2 regions of the Paenibacillus sp. R-74696 genome follow, and region 1 is predicted to be linked to the other one. Evidence: riboswitches for the same ligand, from Rfam matches in the RefSeq annotation. Region 1 holds a riboswitch; the other holds the start of a gene.

The links. A riboswitch is a leader RNA that binds a small molecule or an ion and turns the genes downstream of it on or off. The one in region 1 is predicted to bind cyclic di-AMP.
Region 2: it holds a riboswitch for cyclic di-AMP, as region 1 does, so the genes downstream of both, ACSR9A_RS02245 (resuscitation-promoting factor) here and kdpF (K(+)-transporting ATPase subunit F) in region 1, are expected to answer to the same signal.

Annotation. Positions count from the first base shown of each region.
Region 1 is NZ_JBPULM010000027.1:79,402-86,848, reverse strand. Features, by position in the region: gene ACSR9A_RS10750 (histidine kinase) at 1-1,390, opposite strand, end outside; gene kdpC (potassium-transporting ATPase subunit KdpC) at 1,410-2,021, opposite strand; gene kdpB (potassium-transporting ATPase subunit KdpB) at 2,128-4,161, opposite strand; gene kdpA (potassium-transporting ATPase subunit KdpA) at 4,184-5,863, opposite strand; gene kdpF (K(+)-transporting ATPase subunit F) at 5,908-5,985, opposite strand; cyclic di-AMP (ydaO/yuaA leader) riboswitch at 6,241-6,430, opposite strand; cyclic di-AMP (ydaO/yuaA leader) riboswitch at 6,538-6,738, opposite strand; gene ACSR9A_RS10725 (response regulator) at 7,215-7,447, shown strand, end outside.
Region 2 is NZ_JBPULM010000013.1:9,019-16,465, forward strand. Features, by position in the region: gene ACSR9A_RS02235 (HD domain-containing protein) at 1-1,267, shown strand, start outside; gene ACSR9A_RS02240 (TatD family hydrolase) at 1,384-2,157, shown strand; cyclic di-AMP (ydaO/yuaA leader) riboswitch at 2,342-2,549, shown strand; gene ACSR9A_RS02245 (resuscitation-promoting factor) at 2,794-3,939, shown strand; gene rnmV (ribonuclease M5) at 4,172-4,720, shown strand; gene rsmA (16S rRNA (adenine(1518)-N(6)/adenine(1519)-N(6))-dimethyltransferase RsmA) at 4,730-5,644, shown strand; gene yabG (sporulation peptidase YabG) at 5,748-6,638, shown strand; gene veg (biofilm formation stimulator Veg) at 6,842-7,111, shown strand; gene ACSR9A_RS02270 (small, acid-soluble spore protein, alpha/beta type) at 7,286-7,447, shown strand, end outside.

The sequences.
Region 1 (7,447 bases):
CCTGCTCCGCCGTTTCCTTGCGTCCATGCGTTTCCAGCCAGCCGATGACGACATCCACGCCTTTGCGCTTAAGAATGTTGCCTTCCTGGAGCATTTTGTACGTTTTCCCGACGCCGGGAGCGGCACCGATATAAATTTTGAACGTGCCCTGGCGCATGAGCTGCGCTTGTTCCTCTATTTCGCGGGTATTCAGCCGGTGAAAAAGCGCCTCCTGCCCGCCCCAGCGGGTTTTAACGGGCAAAATTCGTTCTCCCTCATGCTCCGCCTGATCCGTCATCACAAACACGTCGATGTTCCGTATTTTTCGGAGCACGCGGTTGACGATGGAGCCTTGCAAACGCTCCTGCCGTGCTTTTTTCTTGGAATGGCCCATCACAATGCGCGTTGCATGCTGCCGCGTTGCATATTCTACAAGTGCGGAGGGTAGCTTGCGCGCATGCGTTAGAGGGAGCTCCTCGAACGTGCCGCCGACTTTCGCCACCAGTTTTTGCATCGAGCGTTTGATCGTTTGCTGCTCCCTCAGCAGGCTGCGGCCCGGCAGCCGAAAGGTGACGACGGCGAGCTCGCCGTGCAGCCGCTTGGCAATTTGCTGGCCTCGGCGCACATATAGGGAGCCATTGAAGTGATATTGCGCCGAAACGACAATCCGCTCGGCAACTCCTGACGGGCCGCTTAAGCCCAGCGCTTCGCGATGTTTTTCCAGCGTTTCGTGAACACCCTCCGCCATGAGGCAGAGCGCGACTTCGCGCAGGACAGCCAGATTGCCGCGCAGCCGCATAGCCGGATGGAGAGGGCTGCCGAGCAGCCCCTCTTCCATCCGGCTCAGCATCGTCTCAGGAGATACATCAATGAGGCGAACCTCATCGGCCCATTCCAGCGTATCCGCCGGGACCGTCTCCTCCGCGCGAATGCCCGTCATTTTGAAAATAACCCCGTCCTCGCCCTCAAGCTCGTACACGTTAATCGTCGTAATGATGCTGATGCCATGCTCCAGCAAATATTGAATGTCCTCCAGTCGCGTCTGGAAGCGGGCGCACATACGGTTGCGATGGGCGAGGCCATCGACGAGCACGACCTCCGGGTTGCGGGCAAGCAGCGCCTCCAGCGGCAAATCCTGCTGCTCCTTGCCATCGCGCTGCCACTTAATGCTGGGGACCTGCTCCAGCTCGGACTCAAGCAACGTTTGATTCCTATCCGTAGGCGGATTCGGCGTTAATACGCAAAGGACGACATCAATGCCCTGCTGCTTCAGAAGCCTGCTTTCCTGCAGCAGATGATACGTTTTTCCGGAGCCCGCGACCGAGCCGATGATGATTTTCAGGCGTCCTTTATGCAGCCGGGAGATAGAAGCCAATATCTCCTCCGGCGTCTTGCGTTGATACGGTGGCATCCTGCTCCCGCCTTCTCTTTTATTTGCCGATTCGTGTGGATAAAGCCAGATTCAACTCCAACACATTGATGCGTTGGTCACCGAAGAGGCCGAGCGCGCGGCCTTTCGTATGCTTTTTAACAAGTGCTTCCAGCTTGGAAGTGGGCAGGCCTGTCAGCCTGCTGATCCTTGGCACCTGCACGAGCGCCGACTGCGGGGTAATATCCGGGTCAAGCCCAGAGCCGGAGTTGCTGATTAACGCTACGGGCAGCTGCTCCAGCGGAACGCCCGGATTATCCTGCTGCCACTGGGCGATAGATGCTTTCATGCGCTCTAGCAGCTCCGGATTGGAGGGGGCATAGTTATTAGAGCCGGAGGCCTCCGCCTTATAATCTATGCTCGATACCCGCCCCTGAAAATAGCGCTGATCGCTGAAAGGCTGACCGATCAGCGACGAACCAACGACGCTGCCTGTGCTATCCTTGAGCAGGCTGCCATTTGCCTGAGCTGGGAACAGCAGCTGCGCGGCTCCCGTGCTCACAAGCGGATACACGACACCGCAAAGAAGCAGGAACAGCAGGCTGGCGCGCAGCGATACCCCGATTACGGAGAAGGAAGAGGGCCCCGCTGATAAAGAAGAAGCAGATGACATAGATGGCAATGGACGTTTTCTTTTTAAAATAGCATGCATAGCACAATTCCCTTCTTTCTAATTAGCAGTTCGTTTCATTAAAATGCCGCAGCCCATTTGGGCACCATTAAATCCAAATATGAACCATCATGTCGATGAGCTTGATGCCGATGAACGGCGCGATCATGCCGCCGAGTCCGTAAATGAGCAGATTGCGGCTGAGTAGGCGGGCGGCGCTGAGCGGACGGTAGGTGACGCCCTTCAACGCTAGCGGAATGAGCAGCGGAATAATGATCGCATTAAAGATGAGCGCGGACAAAATCGCCGACAGCGGCGAGCCGAGCTGCATCACATTCAGCGCCTGCATTTGCGGAATCGCCAGCATAAACATCGCTGGAATGATGGCGAAATATTTGGCAACGTCATTGGCAATGCTGAAGGTCGTGAGCGCGCCGCGCGTCATAAGCAGCTGCTTGCCGATCGATACGACCTCAATAATTTTAGATGGATCGGAATCCAAATCAACCATATTGGCAGCTTCCTTGGCGGCCGTCGTGCCGCTGTTCATCGCCAGGCCGACATCGGCCTGCGCGAGTGCGGGCGCATCATTCGTTCCGTCTCCCGTCATGGCGACCAGCTTGCCTTCCGCCTGCTCGCGGCGGATGACAGCGATTTTATCCTCCGGCTTGCTTTCGGCAATAAAATCGTCAACGCCTGCTTCTCTAGCGATAGTTGCCGCTGTAAACGGATTGTCGCCCGTACACATAATGGTTTTGATGCCCATCGCTCGCAGTTGGTCGAACCGTTCCTTCATGCCCGGCTTGACCGTATCCTTCAAATAAATCAAGCCGAATATGTGCTGATCGACGGCGATGGCAAGTGGAGTGCCGCCTTCCTTGGCAATCCGTTCGGTCTCCTGAGCCAGATCAGCGGGTATTTCTCCTCCTTGGGCAAGCACCCACCCGCGAATCGCTTCAACGGCTCCTTTGCGCACGAGCCGTCCATCGGCCAAATCGATGCCGCTCATGCGCGTCTCGGCCTGAAAAGGAACGAATTGTCCGTTTTCGCCAAGCGCGGCATCATAGGTTTTGTTGTGCTTTTTCATCCATTCCAGCACCGAGCGTCCTTCTGGCGTTTCATCTTGCAGGGAAGAAATAGCGGCCCATGCCGCTGTTTCATCTGCTCCAGCGGCGCCCACCGGATTAATTTCGCTAGCCATCCGATTGCCGAAGGTGATCGTCCCGGTTTTATCCAAAATCATCGTATTGATGTCGCCAGCTGCTTCGACCGCCTTTCCGGACATCGCCAGCACATTGAACTGGGTGACGCGGTCCATGCCCGCAATGCCGATGGCGGACAGCAGGCCGCCAATCGTCGTCGGAATGAGGCAGACGAGCAGGGCGATAAGAACGGGAATTTCTAGATTGATTCCCACATAAGCGACAATTGGGCCAAGCGTGACGACGACGATGAGGAAAATAATTGTCAGGCTGATGAGCAGCGTGTTCAGGGCGATTTCATTCGGCGTTTTTTGCCGCTTTGCCCCTTCGACGAGAGCGATCATCCGATCGATAAACGTTTCGCCAGGCTCACTCGTGATTCGCATTTTGATGCGATCGCTGATCACCCGCGTCCCGCCCGTCACGGAGTCGAAATCGCCGCCGGCCTCCTTGATGACGGGTGCTGATTCGCCGGTAATAGCCGATTCATCGACGGAAGCGAGGCCTTCAATGACCTCGCCGTCTCCGGGAATCATTTCTCCTTGCGAGACGATGACGATATCCCCTTTGCGCAGCTCCGTGGAAGGGACAATTTGAATGCTGTCGCCTAGCAGCTTATTCGCCATCATTTCCTGCTTTGATTTTTTCAACGAGCCGGCCTGCGCTTTGCCGCGGCCTTCTGCTAACGCCTCGGCAAAATTGGCGAACAGCACCGTAAACAGCAAAATAATGAAGACAGTCAAATTGAAGCCGATGCGTTCCTGCGAGTCGAAGTAGCCTGGAAATACGGTCATGAGCAGAACGATCAGCGTTCCAATCTCCACAACGAACATGACCGGATTTTTTATCATATGAACCGGATTCAGCTTGAGGAGGCTCATCTTCAGCGCCTCGGTCAGAAGCGACCTTGGGAATCGTTTTTTAGCACGGTGGTCATTCATAACGCTTACCCCTCATTTCCCTTTAACGGATCGTTAAAAACTCGGCAATTGGCCCTGTGACAATAACGGGCAGAAACGTGAGCGCACCGATCAAAATAACGACGCCCATTAGCATAACCGCAAATAGCGAATTGTCCGTGCGGAACGTGCCAATCGTTTCTGGTACCCACTGCTTGCGGCTAAGTGAGCCGGCTACAGCCAGCAGCGCAATCATCGACATATATCTGCCGAAAAACATCACGAGTCCGGTCGTTATATTCCAGAAAGGCGTATTGTCGGCAAGCCCCTCAAACCCGGAGCCATTGTTGGCGGCCGAGGACGTAAATTCATACAGCACCTGCGTAATGCCATGAAATCCCGAATTGGATATAGCGCCTTGCCCCAGATCGGTTAGAAAAGCTGCCGCCGTTGGCGCGAGTATAATAAACGGATGCACGAGAATGGCGATGGCAATGAGCTTCATTTCGCGCGGCTCTATTTTTCGCCCCAGAAACTCTGGTGTCCGTCCGACCATGAGCCCGCAAATGAACACCGTCAGCATCGCATACATCAGCATATTGACGAGCCCGACACCTTTGCCGCCGAAGACGACGTTCAGCATCATTTGAGCAAGGGGAACGAGTCCGCCAAGCGGAGTGAGCGTATCGTGCATTGAATTGACCGAGCCGGTCGTGGCTGCCGTCGTCACCGTCGTGAACAGCGCGGACTGGGCAATGCCGAAGCGAACCTCCTTGCCCTCCATGCTGCCTTGCGAAGCGTCGATGCCGAGTGTGGCGATCAGCGGGTTGCCGCTTTTTTCAGCCGTATAGGAAATCGTAAGAAAGATCAGAAACAGCGCCATCATCGCCGAAAAAATAACCCAGCCCTGCTTGCTGCTTTTCGCAAACCGGCCGTACATGAAGGGCAGTGCGGCAGGCAGCGCCCACATGGACAAAATCTCAATGACATTCGTCAGTGGACTAGGATTTTCGAACGGATGGGCGGAGTTGGCTCCGAAAAAACCGCCGCCATTCGTGCCAAGATGCTTAATCGACTCCAGCGACGCAACTGGCCCGATGGCGATATGCTGAACCGCGCCCGTTAGCGTCGTAACGGTCAAGGTGGGGCTAAGCGTTTGAGGCACTTGCAGCGCCACAAGCAGCAGCGTAATGACAATTGCCAGCGGGAAGAAAATCCGCGTATGCGCTTTGACGAAATCCTCGAAAAAGTTGCCGAGCGTTCCGCCCTTGCTCGTAATGCCGCGCACGAAAGCGACGGCAACGGAAAAGCCGGTGGCGGCTGATGTAAACATCATCATCGTAATGACCGCCGTTTGCGCAAAATACGTCAGCCCTGATTCGCCGCTGTAATGCTGGAGATTCGTATTGGTCATAAAGCTGATGACCGTATTTAGGACGAGCGTAGGCTCCATGCTGCTGATCCCGTTCGGATTAAGCGGCAGGCCGCTTTGCAGTCGCAGCAGCACGTAGCTAATAGCAACGAGTATGAAATTGAGTGTAATAAAGCTGAGTGCATATTTTTTCCAGGTCATGCCTTGGCGATTTTCGAGTCCGATCACGGAATAAATGACCGCTTCGACTCGTCCAAACAGCTTGTCGGTACGGTTCGGAGCGTTTGAAAACACGGAATATAAATAATGCCCAAGCGGCTTTGCGATCAGCATGATCATACCGATGACTACCGCCATTTGCAGGACGTCCACAGCTGTTCCTCCCTTGCTATCAATGAATGATGAAACGTTATTTGCTAAAATTTCTCCGGATGAAGCAAGGCGTAGACAAGATACACCAGCAAAGCTCCTGTAACGAGCAATATGACAATCATCCCCGTTCCTCCGTTTCGCTAATGGACCGATCGCACCAGCGTATAAATCCGGCAATCAGCCCGAAAGCTGCGATTAAGGTCAAAGCCATTCCGATATCCAGCATAGCTGCAGCGCTCCTTATTTCGTTTTGTTCCTAGTTATTTTGGGAAAAAAGGCAACAAAAAAGAAGCCTTGGGCAAAGAGGACTCTTCACCCGCAGCTTCCTTCATCCGGGCATCATACGCCCCTGATTCGCCTGCGATTAGTGTAAGTGTGGCCTCTCCCGTTGACGCTTGCGAGGTTAGCTGTCGGATTCGGGCGCGAGAGACGCCCTACGCTTGGCACTTATCGTGCCCTTGCGATTCACCCCGTGACGCTTCCTGCCATCGTCCATTGGACAACGACAGAGAGCCGTCGATGGTTCCCCCGTTTCTGCGGCAGTGCAGAACTCAGCGATTGAAACAAAATATCTGCCGATGTTGCGAGTGCTATTTTCATAAAAAGACAACAAAAAACCACAGAGGCGTATGACGCTCTGTGGCCTAATTTATAAGGTCACAATCGTTCACCATTCCTCTCTACACCTGCGCTTACGAGGTTAGCTGTCGGATTCGGGCGGTGAGAGTCGCCCTACATTTGCCTGGAGTTTCATGATACTCCTGCAAACGATTCACCCCTGCGCTACCGGCCTCCGACTCTCACATCGGACACTTGCAGTGCGTTTGGTTCCCCCGCTCTTCGCCTAATGCGCGAAGACTCAGCGATCAAGCAAAAACGACTTCGTCGTCCTTCTGGGACGAGCGAAGAGCTTTGCCCTTAGAAATATAAGCCTATTTATAAGTGCAAAACTTATAAATTCTTATATTTCAAAAAAGGTTCAATCATGTTATGAATCATACTCCCCCGCCGCGAGTGCTGTAAAGGAAGCTTACGCCGCAAAAGAGAGCGAATGCAGCGGATTAGACTGATTTTAAACGCTTACAGTGAGAGTTATCTTTAGCAGGGTCGGTTTATCTCGTGATTTCTTTTAAAATATAGGAAAGCATATGATTTTTCCATCCTTTCTCTATATTTCAACGCGAAACGGTAGCTTTGCCGCCAGGAGGACGGCTTAAGCCGTTTACGCTTGTTTACTCAAAGCACCCCCTCTTTCCAGAAAACACGGAAACGAATATGATAAATAGCATGCTGACAGAATCAGGTCTTTGCGGCTGCTCGGCCGCGTATTTAAATAGCGGGGGGATAAACGATGTATAAAGTGCTGCTGGTGGATGATGAAGAAGAGACGCGCAGCGGACTGCTGCAGGAAATTACATGGGAGCGCCATGGCTTTGAAATCGTAGATACGGCGGCGAACGGCCGGGAAGCGATGGAGCTGATCGAGCGTTTGGAGCCGGATATCGTCGTTACGGATATTAGCATGCCGTATATGAATGGCTTGGAGCTGGCGGAATGGACGAGGAAGACGTATCCGCTGACGCG
Region 2 (7,447 bases), on a different contig from region 1:
TTTTAAGGACCCTGTTCATAAATATATTTATGTCCAGGATCAGACAATATGGGATTTAATCAACACGAAGGAGTTTCAAAGATTACGGCGTATACGGCAGCTTGGAACCTCTTATCTCACTTTTCATGGCGCTGAGCACAGCCGATTCTCCCATTCCCTTGGTGTGTACGAAATCACTAGAAAGATTATTTCGCAATTCGAGCGGAATGGTTTTCCCGGCTGGCCGCAGGAGGAGCGGCTATTGGCGCTTTGCGCTGCCCTGCTGCATGACGTTGGTCATGGGCCACTTTCCCATTCGTTGGAGCAAGTATTCGATACCCATCACGAGCAGTGGACCTGCAGCATTCTGCTTGAGGATACCGAGGTCAATCGTGTACTACGAAATGTAGCAGACGACTTTCCTGAACATGTAACTGCTGTTATTAATAAGACATATCCAAATCCAATTGTCAGCGGGTTGATTTCCAGCCAGCTTGATGCGGACCGTATGGACTATTTATTGAGGGATGCCTATTTTACAGGCGTTAATTACGGCAACTTTGACCTGGAGCGTATTTTGCGCGTGCTCCGCCCTATAGATGGAAAGATCGTTGTTAAAGAAAGCGGCATGCACGCCGTAGAGCATTATTTGATGTCCCGCTATCAAATGTATTGGCAAATTTATTTTCATCCGGTGACAAGAAGCTCGGAAATCATCCTTAGACAAATATTTCGTAGAGCGAAGGAGCTTTATGAGGGTGGCTATGCTTTTGGCTGGATGCCGGAGCCGCTCAAACGGCTGCTTGACGGGACAATTGACGTTAAACAATATTTGAAGCTGGATGAGGCCTATTTGCAGACGGCCTTTACAGAATGGGGCGACGAGGGCGATGAGCTGCTCGCAGAGCTATGTGATCGTTTTCTGACGCGTCGCCTCTATAAATACATTATGCTGGATAAACCGGATATTAGCCTCTTTAATGAAGTAAGACAACAATTTGCAGCGATCGGATTGAATCCGGATTACCATATGGAAATTGATTTTCCATTTGATCAACCCTATGATGTGTATCAGCCCGATACGAAAAAAGGCGGAAAAGAGGAAAAGACGCCGATTTTGTTAATGGACGGGTATGAGGCTGTCAGTGAAATTTCCACGAAATCCGACATCATTCGTTCCATCACCGGGCTTCATCAGGGCCAGTCCCATTTGTATTATCCGGAAGAGAAGCTGCGTGCTTCTGCTGATCAATTAAGCGATAAAGTACGAAAGTTATTTAAAATATAGGAAAGTATTTGATTTTTCCATACTTTCTCTATATTTCTCGGACTGAAACACGCCGCCAAAGGACGGCTTTCGACCGTTTCACCTTAAACTATAATATAGAAGGAGTTTGCTGAGCTATGATTTCTTTATTCGACACACACACGCATTTGGACTCCCCACATTTTGACGAAGACCGCGAAGCCGTTATCGAAAGAGCGCGTGCAGCAGGGGTGGATTTAATGGTCAATATTGGCTTTAATAGGGAAACGATTCCAACTACGCTTGCACTTGCAGAAAAATATGATTTTATATACGCCGCGGTCGGCTGGCATCCCGTTGACAGCATTGATATGCTGCCAGAGGATCTTAATTGGATTGAGGATTTGTGCTCTAATCCTAAAGTGGTAGCCATTGGCGAAATCGGACTGGATTACCATTGGGATACGTCCCCTAAGGACGTACAACACCGTGTATTTCGCGAGCAAATTCGATTAGCCAAAAAGCTGAAAAAACCAATTATTATTCATAATCGCGATGCTCATGAGGATGTTGTCAAGCTGCTGAAGGAGGAAAATGCATCTGAAGTCGGAGGCATTATGCATTGTTTTTCCGGCAGTCCAGAAACGGCTCAAAAATGCCTAGATATGAACTTCTATATTTCGTTCGGTGGACCGCTTACATTCAAAAATGCAAGGGTGCCAAAAGAGGTGCTTGCGATGGTTCCGAGCGACCGAATTTTGATCGAAACGGATGCCCCATATTTGACCCCTCATCCATTCCGTGGGAAACGAAATGAGACGTCTTATGTGTCGCTCGTTGCGGAAGCGGCAGCAGAAATATTAGGAAAATCGGTGGCCGAAATCGCCAATTTGACGACCGAAAACGGTAAAAAATGTTTCGGAATTGAGTAAAAACGGCTATAAAAGCGAGAATAAGTGACCTTTACGGCGATAAAACTAATTTTTCATGCTGAAATAGACTCTCTTTTCCGTAAATATCCTAAAATTTCGCTTAAATCGGTTTTTATCTGATCTTTACAATTAGGCTCCGATGAAGGTATGATTCATTTCAGAGCTTTAAATTTTTGTATTGGATTTCCAGTTTGCGCTTAATCTTCGAACTTTGGAGAGCGGGGGAACCAGGCACGATGCTGTGAGGAAATTACGGATCACATTGCACGCGCACTTGAATTTCTTCTAGGGGTGAATTTGGCGGGGATTGCCATGAGCATTCTTCCGACGATAGGGCAGCTCTCTTGCCCGAACCCGACAGCTAACCTCGTAAGCGTTTATAGAGAGTGATCAACCTCGTGCATCCACCATTCCTGAATAGTCTATTCGACGTTCCCAGGAAGCCACGATACAGATCCTCTGTCGACGGGCTTTCTTTTTATTTTTGAATATTGGGTAAACCGTCGTCATAGGGTAAATCTAGGAGGTTGCAGAGGAAATATACTGGAGCGTGCTAGAAGCACGCCAATATACTATAGTCGCGTCAATGGTATCATGCGTAATTCGACGGCGGGGCTATGAAGGAGGACCGATGAAGTGGGCATTATTCAAGCAAGTGAGACCCATGGGAAACGATCATCCAGCATGTCTTTCGCATTGCGATGGAAGCGTGAAAACTTGCGTTTGATTCTTTTGAGTACTACGATCTCAATCGCTATGACTTTCATGTTTTTGGTGTTGTTGTACGGATCGGCTGACAAAAGCGTATCCGTAGTAGTGAATGGACAAGAAACTGTTGTTTCAACGAAACAATGGGTCCTGCAACGCCTACTGGATGAACAAGCTATTACAATTGGCCCGCATGATGAGGTATCTGTACCTCTGAATACGGCAGTAAAGGAAGGGGACCGCTTTGAGATTAAGCATGCGGTACCGCTACTTGTAAAAGCTGATGGCAAGACATCAACGGTGTACACGACAGAGAAAACCGTGCAGGCAGCGATAAAGAAATTAAATATTCCTGTTGAAGATGATGATAAAGTATTACCTTCGCTTGGCTCGGGCGTCAGCGCGGATATGACCGTAACGGTCATTCGCGTCGATACGAAGCTAGGCAAGTCGTCCAGCACAACACCGTTCACCATTGTGAAGAAGGAAGATCCGAACCTGGAAGTAGGCAAGGAAAAGGTTGTGCAGACGGGCAAAGAAGGCGTCGTAACGATCAAAATTGAGAAGCAGTTTGAAGATGGCGTGCTTGTCTCCAAGAAAGTGGTAGACAAGGTAGTCGAATCGGCTGCGGTTAATCAGGTCGTTGCAATCGGTACGAAAAAGCCGGAGCCTAAGGTTACTGTGCTGTCCACAGCGACAACCAGCAACAATGTATCGGTAGACGGCACCACGCTCACATCCAAAAAGGTGCTTAGCAACGTCACCTTGACGGCTTATTCAGCTGGCTTAGCTTCGACGGGCAAGAGCGAAGGCCACCCGGATTACGGTATTACGGCTTCAGGTGCTAAAGTATCGGAAGGACGGACGATTGCCGTTGACCCGGATGTCATTCCACTCGGTTGGTGGGTGTACATCGAGGGTATTGGTTTCCGCCGCGCTGAAGATACCGGAAGTGCGATCAAGGGCAATAAGATCGATGTATATTTTGACAGTGAAAAGCAAGCTAATCAATTCGGGAAGAAAAAAGGTTTTACCGTCTATGTGATTGGTCCTAATAAGCCATCGCTTAGCTAATTAGCATCAGTTCTTTATGGATTGTGCTCTAGTTTATCGCAATTATAAGCTAAATATGACAGGTTACGGAAGAGGCCTTGCCTCTTCTTTTTGTTTGCGTAAGATTCGCTTGAATAGCTAATTGGGGGTATAATAAAACAGACGCGAATGAGCGGGTTGTTGTTGCAGCAATCGCCCATTTTTTTGAAATATATGCATGTATAAGTTTCCCTTTGCGAAAGGATTGTTCGATGTGATCAAGGAAATGATTGTAGTAGAAGGCAAAGAGGATACGGTGGCGATTAAGCGGGCCGTTGAAGCCGATACGATTGAGACGAATGGATCGGCCATTGGTGAGGATGTGCTGCGGCGCATTGCGCTGGCACAGGAGCGCCGTGGCGTTATTATATTTACAGATCCGGATCATGCAGGAGAGCGTATTCGCAAAATCGTCGCTCAGCGCGTACCGGGCTGCAAGCATGCTTTTTTACCGCAGGAGCTGGCCTCCTATAAAGGGGATATCGGCATTGAGAATGCGGCTCCTGATGCAATCAGGCAGGCGCTCTCGGAGCTGCGGACAGAAACGGCTGAAAGCGTGGGGGCCATTACTTGGGATGATTTGATGGCGGCTGGCTTAATCGTGCATGAGGAAGCGGCGAAGCGGCGGCTGGTTATGGGCAAGCTGCTGGGCATCGGCTACGCTAATGGGAAGCAGTTCTATAAGCGCTGCACAAGCTTCTGCATTACGCGCGAGGAGTTTGAGAAGGCGCTGCAAGCCATGGAACAACAGGAACAGGGGTGACGAGGGCGTATGACGGAGCAACAAGGGTTGAATAAAAGCGCGGTTAAGACCGCAGAGGTAGCCACGCCTAAACGGACGAAGGAAATAATTGCAAAGTACGGGTTTTCCTTTAAGAAGAGCTTAGGACAAAACTTTCTCATTGACCAAAATATATTAAACAATATAGTCAGTGCAGCTGAGCTTGACGAGACAAAAGGGGCACTTGAGATCGGCCCTGGTATCGGAGCGTTGACGCAGCGCCTTGCGGCAGTTGCGGGTACCGTAACTGCTGTTGAAATCGACAATCGGCTTATTCCGATTTTGCATGATATTTTCGAAAACGAGGCGAATGTGGGCATCGTGCACGGCGATGTGCTCAAGCTAGACCTGAAGCAGCTGTTCGAAGAGCGTTTCAGCGGCGTAACGGGCGTCAGCGTCGTGGCGAACCTGCCTTATTACGTGACGACCCCAATTCTGATGAAGCTGCTGGAGGAGCGCCTGCCGCTGGAAAATATCGTCGTCATGATTCAGAAGGAAGTCGCACAGCGGATGGCAGCGAAGCCGGGCGGCAAGGAATACGGCAGCCTGAGCGTGGCTGTGCAGTATTATTGCGAGCCTAAGCTCGTCTGTACAGTTCCTCATACGGTGTTCATACCTCAGCCGAATGTAGACTCGGCGGTTATTAAGCTTGCGCTGCGGGACAAGCCGGCTGTTGATGTGCCCGATGAGGCACATTTCTTCCGCATTGTGCAGGCCAGCTTCGCACAGCGCCGCAAGACGCTCTACAACAATTTGACGGCGCTTGTGGGCAAAGAACAGCGGGAGGCGCTGACAACGCTGCTGCAGGGGCTTGCGATCGATCCTGCGCGGCGGGGTGAAACGCTGTCACTGGAGGAATTCGCCAAGATCAGCCGCGCATTTTTGGAAGTGGGCTGGAGAGGCTAAATAAAGATGGGCGCCGCCGGGCAATGGCTCCGGGGCGCCCGTTTGATTTTTCCGCACACTACACGCCATTTGCCCATAGGATAGACGAAGAGGTGATTTACCTATGGAGCAAGGGGAGCTGGTCGTCCGCAAATCGTATGGCGGTGACGTGCTATTCCGCGTAGAAGCTGTTCGAACGGATCATGCCCTGTTGAAAGGCACGGATTACCGATTGCTTGCGGATGCACCGATTCCTGATTTATCGGTTGTTCGCGATCCAAAGAAAGAAAAAGCTACGCAGCTGGTCCGAGTGAAAGTAAATGACTCGCTCAGCCGCATACGTCAGCAGCATGAGCAAATGGCCGTTCAGGTGAAGGCGGATATTCGGCATGCGATGCCACAAAGCCAGCCTTTCTTCGAGGTGCCCGGCAAAGTGCTGCATTTGGACGGTGACGGCAATTATTTGCGTAAAAGCATGCAGCTGTACCAGACGATGAACGTACCGGCGCATGGCGTGCATGCGCATGAGTCACAGATGGCTGATTTGCTTTATCGGCTGCTGCCTCAAGTGAAGCCGGACATTGTGGTCATTACGGGGCATGACGGCGTGCTAAAAACAAGGCTGGAAGCAGATCTGCACAGCCTGAGCAGCTATAAAAACTCGCAGAGCTTCTATAACGCGGTCCGCGTAGCGCGGGATTACGAGAAGAATCGCGACGGCCTTGTCGTCATTGCAGGAGCGTGCCAGTCGCATTTTGAAGCGCTGCTGCAAGCCGGCTCGAACTTCGCAAGCTCGCCCGGGAGAATTTTGATTCATGCGTTAGACCCGGTATACATTGCAATCAAAGCAAGCTATACGTCCATACGCGATACCATTAACCTGGCAGATGTCATTCATGGCACGATCAGCGGTATTGATGGCGTAGGCGGCATTGAGACGCTGGGAAGGTACCGCATTGGCTTGCCAAAGCCTAAAATTAAGGCAGCAGAGTCATCCTTGCAAAGCATTTCTTAACAAATGGCCGAGTGCAGTTGAGACTCGCAACCGTTCTCGGCTCCATTGATTTCATAATTTTTCGATAAATTATTCATGGAATGATAAAAATGGATGAAAACACCGTTGACAATTAAATAAGTTGACTGATATAATATTTTGCTTTGTTTGACAACCCCTCTCCATTTTGTTATAATGGACAAGGAAAGAGGTGGTAGTGGACAATGGCAAAAAATGCCCTACTGGATATAAAACGCAATTTGGAAGCTCATGTGGGCTCCAAGATTCGTCTGCGAGCAAATGGCGGTCGTCGTAAGACCGTTGAGCGCACCGGTGTGTTGGAAGAAACCTACCCTTCTGTTTTCATTGTTAAACTGGATCAGGAATCGCAGTCATTCAAGCGTGTTTCCTACAGTTATGCGGATATACTGACGGAGTCGGTGGAAGTGACCGTATGCAATGATGAAGGTCAAGTCCGAATTACCCAGACATAACATCAGATCTATAGATGCCGATAGGCTATACTAAACGCGGAGACGAAAGTTCTTCGCGTTTTTTTTCATTTTCCAAGCTGGAAGCGGTCGGTTGGTGGTCAAGCGTATAGGGCGGCTAGGTTGTCGCATACTAAGGGGGCATAACCAATTCAGCAGCAAGGGAGGGCCTCACGCATGAGCCGTAGAAGACGCAGTGTAATGTCCGAGGAATTGAAGTATGAGCTGGCGAAGGATCTAGGTTTTTATGATACGGTACAAAAGGAAGGCTGGGGCGGCATACGCGCCAAAGATGCTGGCAATATGGTCAAGCGGGCGATCCAGATGGCGGAGCAAGCC